Regions from separate parts of the Variovorax sp. 10N420 genome, predicted to be linked through region 1. Evidence: riboswitches for the same ligand, from Rfam matches in the RefSeq annotation. Region 1 holds a riboswitch; the other holds the start of a gene.
The links. Region 1 has a riboswitch for glycine ahead of gcvT (glycine cleavage system aminomethyltransferase GcvT). Riboswitches for the same ligand answer to the same signal wherever they lie in the genome.
Positions count from the first base shown of each region.

Region 1 (7,090 bases):
TCGAGGACCCGCTTGCTCAGGTCCCTGGAATGACGCCTTCCCAGCGGGTCAGTCCCCTTGCGTCGGCTGCGGCGGCGCCAGCGCTCGAGCAGCTCCCTGAAGGCTGTCTGGCTGGCCGCATCACCGACAAAACCGTCCTTGTCGCGCAACTGCAGGCTGTAGCCCTCGACCACCACCGAAGGGAGTTCGCGTGCGCCATGCACGTCCGGTAGGGGATGCGCGTCGTTGTCGTTTCCATCCTTGCTTTCGTTCTTCTCTTTCTTGTCTCTCTTCTCTTTCTTTTCTTTTGCCATCGTGTTCCCCGGGTGCGCCGTTCAGTCGGCCGTGGTCGCCAGTATCAGCTTTGCGGTTTCGTCCGGCGCGTCCCAGTGGGGATAGTGTCCGCACCGGTCAAACCAGTGGACGCGAGCGTCCGGAAAGAGTTGCTGCGCGCGAGCGGCCTGGATCGGGAAGCAGAGCCGGTCGAAGCGCCCCCAACCGATCACGAGTTGCTTTTCGAGACTGCCGACCAAAGCGCCTTCCTGCGGCGACCCTTGTATGAGGTTCTTCAGGACCAGGTTGAAGGAAGCTGCCGATGCGAAGTTGCGCATTTCATCCAGGACCAGCGAAGGCGAAAGACCGGCGGCGCGCGCCGAGACGTGCCCCAGCAGCAGCACGCGCGACCATTCGTTGGCCGTGATCGCCGGCATGGCGAATTGCAGTGCACGCGCCATCCGCCAGGAAAGGCACACGGATGCTCGATACGCATGGCGCTCCCAGCCTTCCCAGAAGCCGAGCGGACCAAGCGACACGACCGCCCCGACCACGCCGCCGCGCCGCGCCAGTTCCAGAATGAGTTGCCCGCCCACTGAACTGCCGGCGGCATCGATTCCGATCAGATCGTGTTCCTTGAGAAACAAAGCGACCGCATCGCACAGAGTGCCAATGGAGACTTCGCCGTCCAGTTCAGGGCTCTTGCCGAACCCCGGAAGGTCGATGGCCACCACGCTGCGCTCTGCAGCCAGCGGCGTCAGGATGGTCCTCCACGAACGCCAGGTGCCTCCCAGGCCGTGGATGAGCAACAAGGGCTTGCCTTCACCGCGTCGGACGTAGTTGATGCGCACGCATTCATTCTGCTTTCAGCCGCTGCGCTGCAGCATCGGCACGGCGCACGATCGCCTGTAGGAGACGAACCAGTCCATCGAATGGCCTCATCGGGGCCGCGTCGCCGATACACTGCCTCGATGCGTTCTCTGCGCCGAATCTGGCTCACCGCCTTGGCTTGCCTGGGTCTCCTCGGCGCGGCCTTTCCGTCGCAAGCGCAAGGAGGGGCCGGCGAACTCCGCATCGGATCGAAGCGATTCACCGAGTCGTACATCCTCGCGCAGGTGCTCGCGCAGACGGCGGCAGCGCACACCACACCCGCGCCCGTCGTGCGGCAAGGACTCGGCAATACGGCCATCGTCTACGAAGCGTTGACCTCCGGCGGCATCGATCTCTATGCCGAATACACCGGCACCATTGCCCTCGAAATCCTCAAGAGCGCCCAGCCCATGACGCTGGAGGACATGAACGCGGCGCTTCGTCCATTGGGACTTGGCATTGCGATTCCATTCGGCTTCAACGACGGCTATGCGCTCGCCATGCGCGCGGCCGATGCCGAGCGGCTGGGCGTGCGAACGCTCGGCGACCTCGCTGCCCACCCTGAGCTGAAACTCGGCCTGTCGAACGAATTCCTCGGACGCGCCGACGGCTGGCAAGGGCTGGCCGCTCGCTATGGCTTCACGCAGACGCCGACCGGGCTCGACCACGGACTGGCCTACGACGCGATCGCCGCGAAGCAGATCGACGTGACCGACATCTACACGACCGACGCCAAGATCGATCATCTCGGCCTGCGCGTGCTCGAAGACGACCGCCATTACTTTCCGCGCTACGACGCCGTGGTGCTCTACCGCCTCGACGTGCCAACGCGCTGGCCGCAGGCGTGGGCGGCGATGCAGAAGCTGGAAGGCCGGGTGGACGAGCACGCGATGATCGAGATGAATGCGCGTGCCGAATTGCAGGGCGTGGGCTTCGATGTCATTGCGCGCGACTTCCTCGCGCAAAGCAAGATCGTCGCCCAGCCGGCCAACGCCAACACGACCCAGGCAGCCGGCGCCGCGCGCCCGAAGGATGCCGCGGCGCGCGGTTTCCTCGCCAAGCTCTTCGGCCCGGACCTCGGCCGGCTCACGCGCCAGCACCTGCTGCTGGTCGCGGTTTCGGTGGGGCTGGGCATCCTGATCGCGGTGCCATTGGGCATCCTCGTGTTTCCACACCTTCGAACGCGTGCGCTCGTGCTCGGGCTCACGGGGCTGCTGCAGACGATTCCTTCGCTTGCGCTGCTGGCGATATTGATCTCCGCAGTGGGCGCGATCGGCCTCGTTCCGGCGCTGATCGCGCTCACGCTTTATTCGCTGTTGCCGATCATGCGAAACACAGTCACGGGCTTGGCCGAGGTTTCGGCAGGGCTGCGCGAGGCCGGCACCGCCTTGGGAATGACCGCCGGGCAGACGCTGCAAGTGGTGCAATTGCCGCTCGCACTGCCCACGATCCTTGCGGGCGTGCGGACGGCGACGACCATCGCCATCGGCACCGCCACGATCGCGGCCTTCATTGGCGCCGGAGGTTTCGGCGAGCGCATCGTGACGGGGCTGGCGCTCAACGATCGCGAACTGCTGCTGGCTGGCGCAGTGCCGGCCGCAGTGCTGGCATTGCTCAGCGAGGCATTGTTCGAATCGATCGAATACTTGATGCGCCGCAGAGGCTGAAGGCGCGGCGGAACAAGCCTTGCCCGGCTGGGCGATCGCACTGAAATCGCCGTTGAACGAGCTTTCGATCCCTTACACTGGCGCAGTCAGGAGAGAGCCCCGCTGCGCCGGGGCCGCCGAAGGCGCAGGTCCCACCAAAACACGGGCCCGAACGCTCAGGCAAAAGGACTGGCGAAGCGCCCCGCATCAGGGCGTTTCCTTGCTGGAGAGAGGCGACCCGTCGCACGACGGCCTCGCCCACCGAAGGAGCAAGCCCCGATCGTGGGGTGAATCTCTCAGGTAAAGCGGACAGCAGGGGTGGCCCATGGCTTCGGTCATGGATCTGGACTGCCCCTTTTGGAGAGAGCCTTGGCCTCCGCATCGACCGACCTTCTGAAGACTCCGCTTCATGACCTGCACGTCGAACTCGGCGCACGCATGGTGCCCTTCGCGGGCTACTCGATGCCCGTGCAGTATCCGGCCGGCCTCATGGCCGAACACAAGCACACGCGCGATGCCGCGGGTTTGTTCGACATTTCCCACATGGGCCAGTTGCGGCTTTCAGGCCCCGAGGCCGCGGCCGCGTTCGAGACCCTGATGCCAGTCGACGTCATCGGTCTCGCACCTGGAAAGCAGCGCTACGGGCTGCTGCTGAATGAAGACGGCGGCATCCTCGACGACCTGATGTTCTTCAACGAGGGCCACAACTCGCTGTTCGTGATCGTCAACGGCGCCTGCAAGCAGGCGGACATCGCGCATATCACCGTCAAAATCGGACACCGCTGCCAGGTTTCGCCGATGCCGGACCACGCGCTGCTCGCCCTTCAAGGACCGCAGGCTGCCGCAACACTGGCGTGGCTTTCACCGGGTATCGAACGGTTTGTCTTCATGACCGGCGGCGCAGCGCAAATCGGCGGCATCCCGACTTTCGTCACTCGCAGCGGCTATACCGGCGAGGACGGTTTCGAAATCTCCGTTGCCGCTGCGAACGCCGAGCGCCTGGCCCGGCTGCTGCTCGCCCAACCCGAGGTCAAGCCCATCGGCCTGGGAGCGCGCAACTCCCTGCGGCTGGAAGCCGGACTCTGCCTCTATGGCAACGACATCGACGAGACGACCACGCCGGTCGAAGCCTCGCTGGTGTGGGCCATGCAGAAGGTCCGGCGCACCGGCGGAGCCCGCGAAGGCGGATTTCCGGGTGCGGCCAAGGTGCTGGCACAGCTCACGGCTGCGGACGGGACGGCGGGCCACCTCGACCATCACACCCTCAAGCGCAAGCGCGTCGGCCTGGTCGCGATCGATCGAGTGCCAGTGCGCGACGGCACACTGCTCGAATCCTTCGAAGGCGTTGCGATCGGACAGGTGACCAGCGGATTGCTCGGCCCCACCGTCGACCGGCCGATCGCCATGGCGTACGTCGCTCTGGCCTATTCAGAGCCCGGCACGCGCATGCAGGCGATCGTCCGTGGCAAGCCGGTCCTGATGGAAGTGAGCACGATGCCTTTCATTCCCGCGCGCTATTTCCGCGGCTGAGGCCGATCCGCACGCGGCGCTCTTTTTTGCCTTTTTTCTTTGCTTTTTCCAGCCCACTTTCTCATCTCAAGGAGCTTCAGTTCATGACCACCAGGTACACCAAGGATCACGAGTGGGTTCGCCAGGAAGCCGACGCGGCGCTTGTCACGGTTGGCATCACGGTTCACGCGCAGGACGCGCTGGGCGACGTCGTTTTCGTCGACCTGCCCGAGGTCGGCAAGTCCTTCGCGCAAGGCGAAGTGGCGGGCGTGGTCGAGTCGGTCAAGGCTGCCGCGGACGTTTTCATGCCGGTCTCCGGCGAGATCACCGAAGTCAACGAAGCGCTGCGCGCCGACCCGTCGCTTGCCAACAGCGCTCCGATGGACGCTGGCTGGTTCTTCAAGGTGCGCGTCAGCGACGTGACACAGCTCGAAGCCCTGCTCGACGACACCGCGTACGAGAAATTCTCGGCGGAATAATGCGCACCCCCAGGCTTCGCGCACTGCGTGTCGCTCTCGCCCACCCCCTGCAAGGGAGCGACACCAGCAGCCTGGCAAAGCCAGTTCTGCGGTGTCCCTGACAACTTGCCGAAACCAGAACCTTCTCAAGCTACCCCATGTCGACACCCGTCCTGCCCCTTTTTCCTCCGCTCAGCGAGCTCGAGAATGCCGAGGAATTCATCGCGCGCCATATCGGAATCGAACCGGCCGACGAGACGCGAATGCTGTCGGCCATCGGATCGGCCACGCGGGCCGAACTGATCGACGGCATCGTGCCGCCCGCCATCCGGCGCGCGCGGCCGATGCGCCTGCCTGCCCCGGTCACGGAGGCTGAGGCGCTGGCCGAACTCAAGGCGATCGCCGCGAAGAACAAGGTGGCGAAAAGCTTCATCGGGCAAGGCTACTACGGCACCCATACGCCGGGCGTCATCCTGCGCAACGTGCTGGAGAACCCCGCCTGGTACACCGCCTACACGCCCTACCAGGCCGAGATCTCGCAGGGCCGGATGGAGGCGCTCGTCAATTTCCAGACCATGGTGTGCGACCTCACAGGCATGGCCATTGCCAATGCTTCGATGCTCGACGAGGCGACCGCCGCGGCAGAGGCGATGACGCTTGCCCGCCGCAGCGTCAAGAGCAAGAGCAACGTGTTCCTGGTGTCCGGCGACTGTCATCCGCAGACCATCGAAGTCATCAAGACACGTGCTGCGCCTCTCGGCATCGAAGTCCGCGTCAGCACCGTGTCCGAGACGCTGCCGCACCTGATGGCGAGCTGTGAATTCTTCGGCGTGCTGGCGCAATACCCGGCCACCACCGGCCACGTGCACGACCTGCGGCCACTCGCCGGGCATGCGCACCAGTTCGATGCCGCCTTCTGTGTGGCGGCGGACTTGCTCGCGCTCGCACTGCTCACGCCGCCGGGCGAATGGGACGCCGACATCGTCTGCGGCACCACGCAGCGCTTCGGCATGCCGATGGGCAACGGCGGTCCTCACGCGGCCTACCTGGCATGCCGCGACGAATTCAAGCGCTCGCTGCCCGGGCGCCTCGTCGGCGTCAGCGTCGACACGCATGGCGAGCCGGCCTACCGCCTCGCCCTGCAGACCCGCGAGCAGCACATCCGGCGCGAGAAAGCCACCTCGAACATTTGCACCGCGCAGGTGCTGCCGGCGGTGATCGCCAGCATGTACGCGGTCTATCACGGGCCGGAGGGCATTCGCCGCATCGCGCAGCGCGTGTCGTCGCTCACCTCGATCCTCGCGCAGGGGCTCGAACAGATGGGCCGTGAGCTGGTGAACGCAACGGCGTTCGACACGCTCACCGTCAAGACAGGCGAAGACACCGCGAAAGTCGTCGAACGCGCGGACGCCGCCAGCGTCAACCTCGGTCTGCGCGTGCAAAACCACGTCGGCATTTCGCTGGACGAGACCACGACGCGCGCGGACATCGAGACGCTCTGGGCGCTGTTCGTGCCCGCCGGAACGCCGCTGCCGCGTTTCGACGAACTCGCCGGCCGGATCGCATCGCGCATCCCCGACGACTTGCGCCGCGCGAGCGCTTTTCTCACGCATCCGGTATTCAACACGCACAAGAGCGAAACCGCGATGCTGCGCTACATCCGCAGCCTGGCCGACAAGGATCTCGCGCTCGATCGCAGCATGATCCCGCTCGGAAGCTGCACGATGAAGCTCAATGCGACCAGCGAGATGATCCCGATCACCTGGCCTGAATTCGCGAACATCCATCCTTTCGCGCCGGCGGAGCAGTTGCAGGGCTACGCGCAGCTCGACAAGCAATTGCGCGCATGGCTGTGCGAAGCCACCGGCTACGCCGGCATCAGCCTTCAACCCAACGCCGGATCACAAGGCGAATACGCAGGGCTGCTTGCGATCAAGGCTTTTCATGAAGCAAGGGGCGAGAGCCATCGCGACGTGTGCCTCATTCCGTTTTCCGCGCATGGCACCAATCCGGCCAGTGCGCACATGGCGGGGATGAAGGTGGTGGTCACGGCCTGCGATGCCGAAGGCAATGTCGACATCGACGATCTCAAGCGCGCATGCGGCACCCACGGCGACAAACTGGCCGCCGTGATGATCACCTACCCCAGCACCCACGGCGTGTTCGAGACGCGCGTGAAAGAGCTGTGCGAGATCGTCCATGCGCACGGCGGTCGCGTATACGTGGACGGCGCCAACATGAATGCGCTCGTGGGCGTCGCTGCGCCAGGCGAATTCGGCGGCGACGTGAGCCACCTGAACCTGCATAAGACCTTCTGCATCCCTCACGGCGGCGGCGGTCCGGGTGTCGGGCCGG
Region 1 is NZ_JBFTIJ010000007.1:156,869-163,958, forward strand. It holds gene AC1DEK_RS19485 (ROK family protein) at 1-293, opposite strand, end outside; gene AC1DEK_RS19490 (alpha/beta fold hydrolase) at 315-1,103, opposite strand; gene AC1DEK_RS19495 (glycine betaine ABC transporter substrate-binding protein) at 1,224-2,789, shown strand; glycine riboswitch at 2,867-2,966, shown strand; glycine riboswitch at 2,982-3,091, shown strand; gene gcvT (glycine cleavage system aminomethyltransferase GcvT) at 3,138-4,298, shown strand; gene gcvH (glycine cleavage system protein GcvH) at 4,382-4,756, shown strand; gene gcvP (aminomethyl-transferring glycine dehydrogenase) at 4,894-7,090, shown strand, end outside.

Region 2 (7,090 bases), on a different contig from region 1:
CTCGGTCACGAGGTGATCGTCGTCGACCGCCACGCGACCCCCGCCGCCAAAGCCCGGGGCAGGGCCGAGCCCGGCGAGCCCGCCATCGCCTTGCACGGCGGCGGTGCGGCTTCGGCCGGTGCCCGGCGAAGCAAAGGCAATGGGCCCCGGCTCTGGGGGAAAGTGCGTCGCCGCCTCTCCGAACTGCTCGACCGCGCCATCGGTGCGCCGCCTCAACGCGATCCGCTCGATCAACTGGTGCGCCTGGCAGCCTACAGCCGCAACACCGCACGGGCGCTTCATGACGAGGCTGGCATGCCTCAGCGGCCGCGCTCGAACGGGCTGATGAAGTTCTTTACCGACGCCGAAGCTTTTCGAGCGCGCGTGGCGCGGGCACCCCATTGGTCCGAACTCGGCTGCGAGGAGCGCCTGCTCTCGCCCGAGGAAGCGATGGCCTTCGAGCCCGCACTGCATGCCGTTGGCGCCGCGCTCGCCGGAGCAACGTTCTCGCCCGAAGACCCGGCACGCGATCCAGCCCAGTTCGCAGCCAGCATCGTCTTCCTGTGCCGCGCGGCCGGCGTGCGATTCATGATGAAGCACACGGTCGTTTCGCTGAAAATCCGCGATGGCCGGATCAGTCACGTGGACCTGCTCGATGCGCAAGGACAACCGGTAGCCCTGCGCGCGCAATCCTATGTGCTCGCCTTGGGCGCATCGAGCGTCCCGCATGCTGAAGAGCTCGGTATCGCCATGCCGCTGAACTTCGTGCGTGAGTACATCGCGACGGTGCCGGTCAAGGACGCGGCGCGTGCACCGCACATCGCACTGCACGATCGCCAGGGCAAGCTGCGCATCAGACGGCTCGAAAGCGCAAACGGTGTGTATCTCCGGGTCTCCTCCACGGTGCGTGTACGCGATGACGAAGAGAGCGAGCCCGATTCGGACCGCTTCCGAGCAATGCTGGGCCGCATCGACATTCTGTTTCCCGGAATGGCGAAAACCGATGAGGCATCGCTCGACACGGCGATGCACGCGGTAAGCAGAAACCGCCTGCCGATGATCGGCAAGACGCGAGTACCCAATCTTTTCCTCAATACGGCCCCCGGTACACCCACCTGGGCCCACGCCTGCGGCGCGAGCAAATCGGTCGCCCGTATCGTCAGCGGCTTGCGACCCGAACTCGACTTCGCCTTCAGGGGCCTGTAGCCAGCGCGCCGCAGCGCCCCTACAATCGCCCCACTGCAGGAGAGCAGGCCGCCTGGCGGCCTCACCGAAGGCGCAAACTCCCATAAACGCTCAGGTCGGCTCGCAACAACGAGCCTGTACTGCACCAACTGTCAGAGCCGTCTGGAGAGCCATCACGCAAAGTGATGCACCGAAGGAGCAAACCCGTTGCGGGCGCAACGGGTGAATCTCTCAGGTACCGAGGACAGGGGGAGCGGCAACTTGGACGCACGGTCCGGTTGCTTTCGTTTTCACAGCATCCGTTTTCGTTCGATCCAAGCGCTGCAACCTTAGAGGTTTACTCAAATGCGCGTGATCGTTCTTGGCGCCGGCCTGCTCGGCGTGACTTCGGCTTATTTCCTCCAGCAACTCGGCCACGAAGTGACCGTCATTGACCGGCAGGCCACACCAGCCGCCGAAACCAGCTTTGCCAACGGCGGCCAGATCTCGGTGAGCCATGCCGAGCCCTGGGCCAATCCGGGTGCACCGCTGAAGGTGCTGCAATGGCTCGGCAAGGAAGACGCCCCCCTGCTGTTCCGTCTGCGCCCAGACATGCGGCAATGGCTTTGGGGATTGCAGTTCCTGCGCGAATGCACGCCGGCACGCACCCGCCACAACATAGAGCAGATCGTTCGCCTGGGCACTTACAGCCGCGAAACGCTGCAACAACTGCGGCGGGATACAGGCATTGCCTATGACCAGCGCATGCAGGGCATCCTTCACTTCTATACGACGCAAAAGGAATTCGACGCCGCACTGGCGCCTGCCGAACAGATGCGCGCGCTGGGCTGCGACCGGCAGGTCATCTCGGCCGACGAGGCGGTGAAGCTCGAGCCCGCGCTGGCCCACATTCGCCCGCAATTGGCTGGCGCCACCTACACGGCCGAAGACGAATCCGGCGACGCGAACCGATTCGCACGCGAACTCGCCGCTCTCGCCCAGGCAGCGGGCGTTCGCTTCCTTATGAGCCATACCGTGACCGCCCTGCGCGAAGCCGGTGGCTCGATCGAGCACGCCGAAGTCACGGACGACGAGGGCAGATTCCAACGCATTCGCGGCGACGCGTTCGTGTTGGCGATGGGCTCCTTGAGCCCGCTCCTTGCCGCTCCGCTGGGCCTTCGTCTGCCGATCTATCCGGCAAAGGGCTACTCGGTCACGATGCCGGTGGTCGACGCAGCCAAGGCGTACCAGGTGTCGTTGACCGATGACGAATTCAAGCTCGTCTTCTCGCGCTACACCTCGGACACCGGCGATCGGATGCGGATCGCAGGCACCGCCGAACTCAATGGCTACGACCGCGACCTGAACCGCGTTCGCTGCGAAGCCATCGTTCGCCGCGTCCAGCAGCTGTTCCCGGGCGCCGGGGACCCTACGCAGGCGCAGTTCTGGACGGGCCTTCGCCCCGCCACGCCGAGCAATGTGCCCCTGGTCGGCGCGACGAAACTGCCGAATCTGTTCCTGAACACCGGCCACGGCACACTCGGCTGGACGCACGCTTGCGGTTCGGGCAAGTCGATCGCGCGGATCGTCAGCGGTCTCACACCGGAAGTGGATTTCAGCTTCACCGGCGCGATCGGACGCGGCGCGAAACGTCAGTCGTCGCTGGTGAAGACCGTCAACACGCCCGTGTAGCCATAGAGGTGATGGCGGGCGATCTCGCCTGCGGCGAAGAAGCCGACCAGCGGGACATCGCCCAGCGCGTGTCGCACGATCTGCAATTCGGCGCCGGGAGCGCCGAAATGCGGGCCACCTCGACCGGAGCAACTCACGTACACCGCACCGGCGATGCGGCGCGCGGGGTGCGGCGCGGCCTCGGCTTCGCCGGCGGCTACAGCGCGCGCCGTGGCCAAGGTCTGCTCCTCCGGCTCCAGTTCTTCGCGGATTTCGGCGCACACGCGCATCAGATCGGCTCGCGCCGCCTGCGCGTTGCGTCGGCAGAAGCTCACTCGCATGCCGGGCTCCGCCACGTCGGCAATCGCCACGCCGCGACGCGTCGGGTCCAGTCCGATGATGTGCCGCACACGAACGTCAGCGCCCAAGTCGCGCGTACGCCTTACGCCATCGCTGCCGGCCTCGGCCAAGCCCACCAGGGTGGCGCGCACCGCATCGACGGCATGCTCGGGCGCATCGAGCGAAACATTCAGGTCGTCGAGCAGCACGTCGAGGGCCGGCTCGCCATCGAGCTCGAGCAGCAGGTTGCCGTCCACGTGCGTGATTTCTCTTTCCTGCGACACAGGCTGGCAACCCTGCGTGACGCGCGACACCAGGCGCACGCCTTCGCCGAACACCACGCCCGACAAGCCGCCCGAGAAAACTCCGCCCACCGCACCGTGCCCGGGAATGTTGCCGTTGCCGCCGACCGCGAACTGCAAGGATCCTGCGCGCCCCGACGAGAGGCCACCGAACAGGTAGCCGGTATCGGTACGGTCAGCCATCTCGGCGATCAGTTCGGCGAGTTCCGGCGTACGCGGGTCGGCATGCACCAGCGCCATCTTCGCCGCGAAACCGCTCATCTCCGAACTCGCAAGCGGCGCCACGCCGGAGAACACACGGTACTGATCGGTCGGCAACTCGCACAGCATGACGCTGAGCGCCGGCTCGTCGAAGTATTCGGCGTTGTTCGCGGCGACGCCGACGCCGACGGTGCCGGACCAATCGGTGATCTCTGGCAGTTCGGCGCCCAGGTGATCGAGGATCTCCTGCGCATCGGCCGAGTAGTGATCGGTGATGTAGAGCAGGCCCAGCGTGGGTGCGCGCGCGTAGTCGGCCAGCGCCATCTGCGCACGCAGTTGGGCGAGCACGAGTCCGGCCGCCATGCGCCATTGCGGATGAGTGGCGTGCCCGGAAGGAAAGAGCTTCATGCGCTCGGCTTTCTGTGCGGGAAGGGAAGAAGGCGTCGTCAGTGTCCGCGCGCCCGCTTGCGCGCCGGAGTGGGCGATGTGCTGCTTCCGGCGGCACTGCGACCGCCGGCGGATTTTTTACTGGATGCGGCGGTAGCCGTCTTTCGTGGCGCTTTGCCCGATGCCGCCGGCGTCTTCTCGCCGTGCGCTTCGGTCAGCGGCGGCATCATCGGCATCTTGACCTGTGAAGCTTCGTGCAAGGCAGAGCTCGCGATCTGCTGGAACTGCTGCGTGAGTGCGCCCCACCATTGAAGCGGGTCGACCACGCCTGCCGCGCCCGCCGCGCCCTCGGGGCCGGCCGGGGCGCCAGTCTCTTTCGGTTCCACTTCCTCTTCAGCTTGCGGTTTCGCCTTCGAAGCCGCTGCGGCCGCGGGGGGCGGGGACTCGGTGCTGAACGCCGGCGTCGCGGCGGCCTGCCGGGTGAAGACGCTGGCGAGATCTTCCATTTGCACATTCATGCCGCGCAACGTGGAGAGGGTCATCTTCTGCACTTCGAGCGCCTGGATCGTCGCCTTGAGCGCATGGCCGTTTTGTTCGAGCCAGAACTGCACCGTCTTGAGTTCCTGGATCCGCTTTTCGACCTCCTCCACGCTGAGCGTGGGCGCCACCCAACTGGAGAGGCTCGGCATGCCCGGAACCGCGCTCGCGCTGGCCGCAGCGCCTCCGCTCGCCAGGTTCCGCAAGAAATCGAAGCCGGGAACGAACTGGCTGAAGGCAAAAGGCTTGCTTGCGTCGCTCATGAGGGGTCTCCGGAAGAGTGTTCTTGTGTGGGGCAGCTTACTCCAACGTCGCCGGCCTTTGGATCGCTCAGTGCTTGTGTTCGCCGCCCGCGGGCACCGCGGCGCCAGTGAGCACGGGCACGTTGATGTTCAGCGAAGTCTTCTGCCCCTTGGCATCTTCGAAGCGCAGCGTCAGAGGCACGTTGGTTCCGTTGGCCAGCGGCTGCTTCAGGTCAGTCAGCATCAGGTGATAGCCGCCCGGCTTGAGTTCGACGGTTTGGCGCGCCGGCAGGTCGAGCCCGCCCTCGACTGCGCGCATGCGCATGGTGTCGCCCTCCATCTTCATCTCGTGAACATCCGCCACGCCGGCGACCGGCGTCGAAGCCCCGACCAGTCGCGCGCCCGACGGCGCGCTGAGTTTCATGAAAGCGCCGGTGCCGCTCTGACCGGGCACCGATGCGCGAATCCACGCATCGCGCACATCGACCGCGGCAATGCCGGGCGCGAGCACGTCGAGCCGCGCCGCCGGGCTTTCGAGGCCGGCGGTGTCATTGCCGCTGGCCGGGATCTGCGCCCAGTCGGCGCTGCCGTTGTCGCAAGACTGCAGCACCTTGAACCACAACACGCCGGGCGTCGCGGGCAGCTTGCCGCGAACGACGAACTCGGCGCGCTCGTTGGCAGGAAGAGCCGACTGCGCGCTTTCGGCAGTCCAGCGCACTTCGCCGCCATTGTCACCCGCGGGCGGCGCTTCGAGCTTCCAGCCCTTGCGCGCCTGCGCATCGGAGAAGGCAAATCCCTTGGGCAGCCGCACGGCGACGCCGGTGGTGCTCTTCGCATCCTTGCATGCATGGCCGACACGGAAAGCAGCTTCGTAGTTGCTGCCGGCGGTCGCGCCGCCCGGCGGCAGCGTCACGTGGGCGAAGGCACCGCCGGCGCCAGTCAGCAGAATGCAGGCAGCGACGTGCTTGAGTTTGAATGCGGGGTTCATGGCAGATCCTTGGTGAAGAGTGGAGTCAGAGGTCGAAACGGAGTTCAGCGGTGTAGGTGCGCTGCGGGTACGGATGGAAATTCCAGTATTGGTAGTTGTTGGCGTTGTCGATGCCCAGGGCAGCGGACCAGCGTTTGTCGATCTGGTAGCGGGCTCGCAGGTCGACCGTGAAGTACCGGCTGGCGCCGAAGTAGGCGAAGCCGTTCACGTCGCTGTTGTCCAGGTTGGAATATTGGGTTCCGCTGTAGCGCGCGGCGGCGGTAAAGGCCCATTGCACATCAGGCTTGTACGTCGCGAAAACCGTCGAGCGCCAACGCGGCACGCGCGGTTGCCATTTGCCGACGCTCGCCGGATTGCCGGGGTTCGCCACGATCTTCGAATCGGCAAAAGTGAGGCTGGCGCCGACCTCGACGCCACGAACCAACACGTCCTGTCCCGTGTAGGCCAGCTCGAAGCCGGTGGTGCGCACCTTTTCGATGTTCTGAACGCGCGAGATCGTGGTGTTGGGGATCAGCTGGCTGTAGAGCGCGTCGTCTGTCGTCTCGTGGAAGAGCGTTGCACGTGCCAGGGCGTTGCCAAGGTCCTTCTCGGCCGACAGTTCGCTGGTCCATGATTTCTCGGGTTTCAGGAACGGGTCGTTGATGAAGGACAGTGCGCCGCCCGTCGTCGTTCCGTAGAGCTCGCCCACCGTTGGATACCGCACGGCGCGTCCGAGCGAAGCCTTCAGCACCGTGTCTTGCCTCCATTGGTAGGCGATCGCGGCCTTCGGTGAAAAGTCGGATTCGCCGCGATCCGGGTAGGCCAGAGTGTTGGTGGCCGTGGAGGTGAATCCATCCATGGCCTTCCAGTCCTCATAGCGCAATCCCAGCACCGCCTTCCACTTGGGCGCAAAGGACCAGGCGTCCTGCGCCCAGGCGCTCAGGGTCTGGGACCGCCCTCCCACATCGCTGACCAGGGAGGCTGGCGGGCCATCGAGCCAACTGCCGAGCACGTTGTTCTTGAGGATGCCGAGTTTGTAGGCGTCGCGGCCGACGCCGAAATCGACGATGTGGGCACCGCCCACGCCCTGCGGCCGCCAGGTGCCCTTGGCCGCGACCGTGTTCCAGCCGGTCCCGCCCTGGTCCTGCAACGTGCCGGCGCCACCAAAGTTCGCCAGTGGCGGCGCGATGGTCGGTGCGCGCTGTTGGTCGTTCGCGTAGTCGTAAAGGCTCGCGGCGACTTCCCAGTCCCATTCGCCCTGCGTGTTGCTCTTGACCGAAAGCCCGTGCATGGAGTGCGTC
Region 2 is NZ_JBFTIJ010000003.1:473,650-480,739, forward strand. It holds gene AC1DEK_RS10320 (FAD-dependent oxidoreductase) at 1-1,185, shown strand, start outside; glycine riboswitch at 1,212-1,312, shown strand; glycine riboswitch at 1,317-1,422, shown strand; gene AC1DEK_RS10325 (D-amino acid dehydrogenase) at 1,510-2,835, shown strand; gene AC1DEK_RS10330 (FIST signal transduction protein) at 2,796-4,064, opposite strand; gene AC1DEK_RS10335 (PhaM family polyhydroxyalkanoate granule multifunctional regulatory protein) at 4,103-4,843, opposite strand; gene AC1DEK_RS10340 (copper chaperone PCu(A)C domain-containing protein) at 4,911-5,810, opposite strand; gene AC1DEK_RS10345 (TonB-dependent receptor) at 5,836-7,090, opposite strand, start outside.
Region 2: it holds a riboswitch for glycine, as region 1 does, so the genes downstream of both, AC1DEK_RS10325 (D-amino acid dehydrogenase) here and gcvT (glycine cleavage system aminomethyltransferase GcvT) in region 1, are expected to answer to the same signal.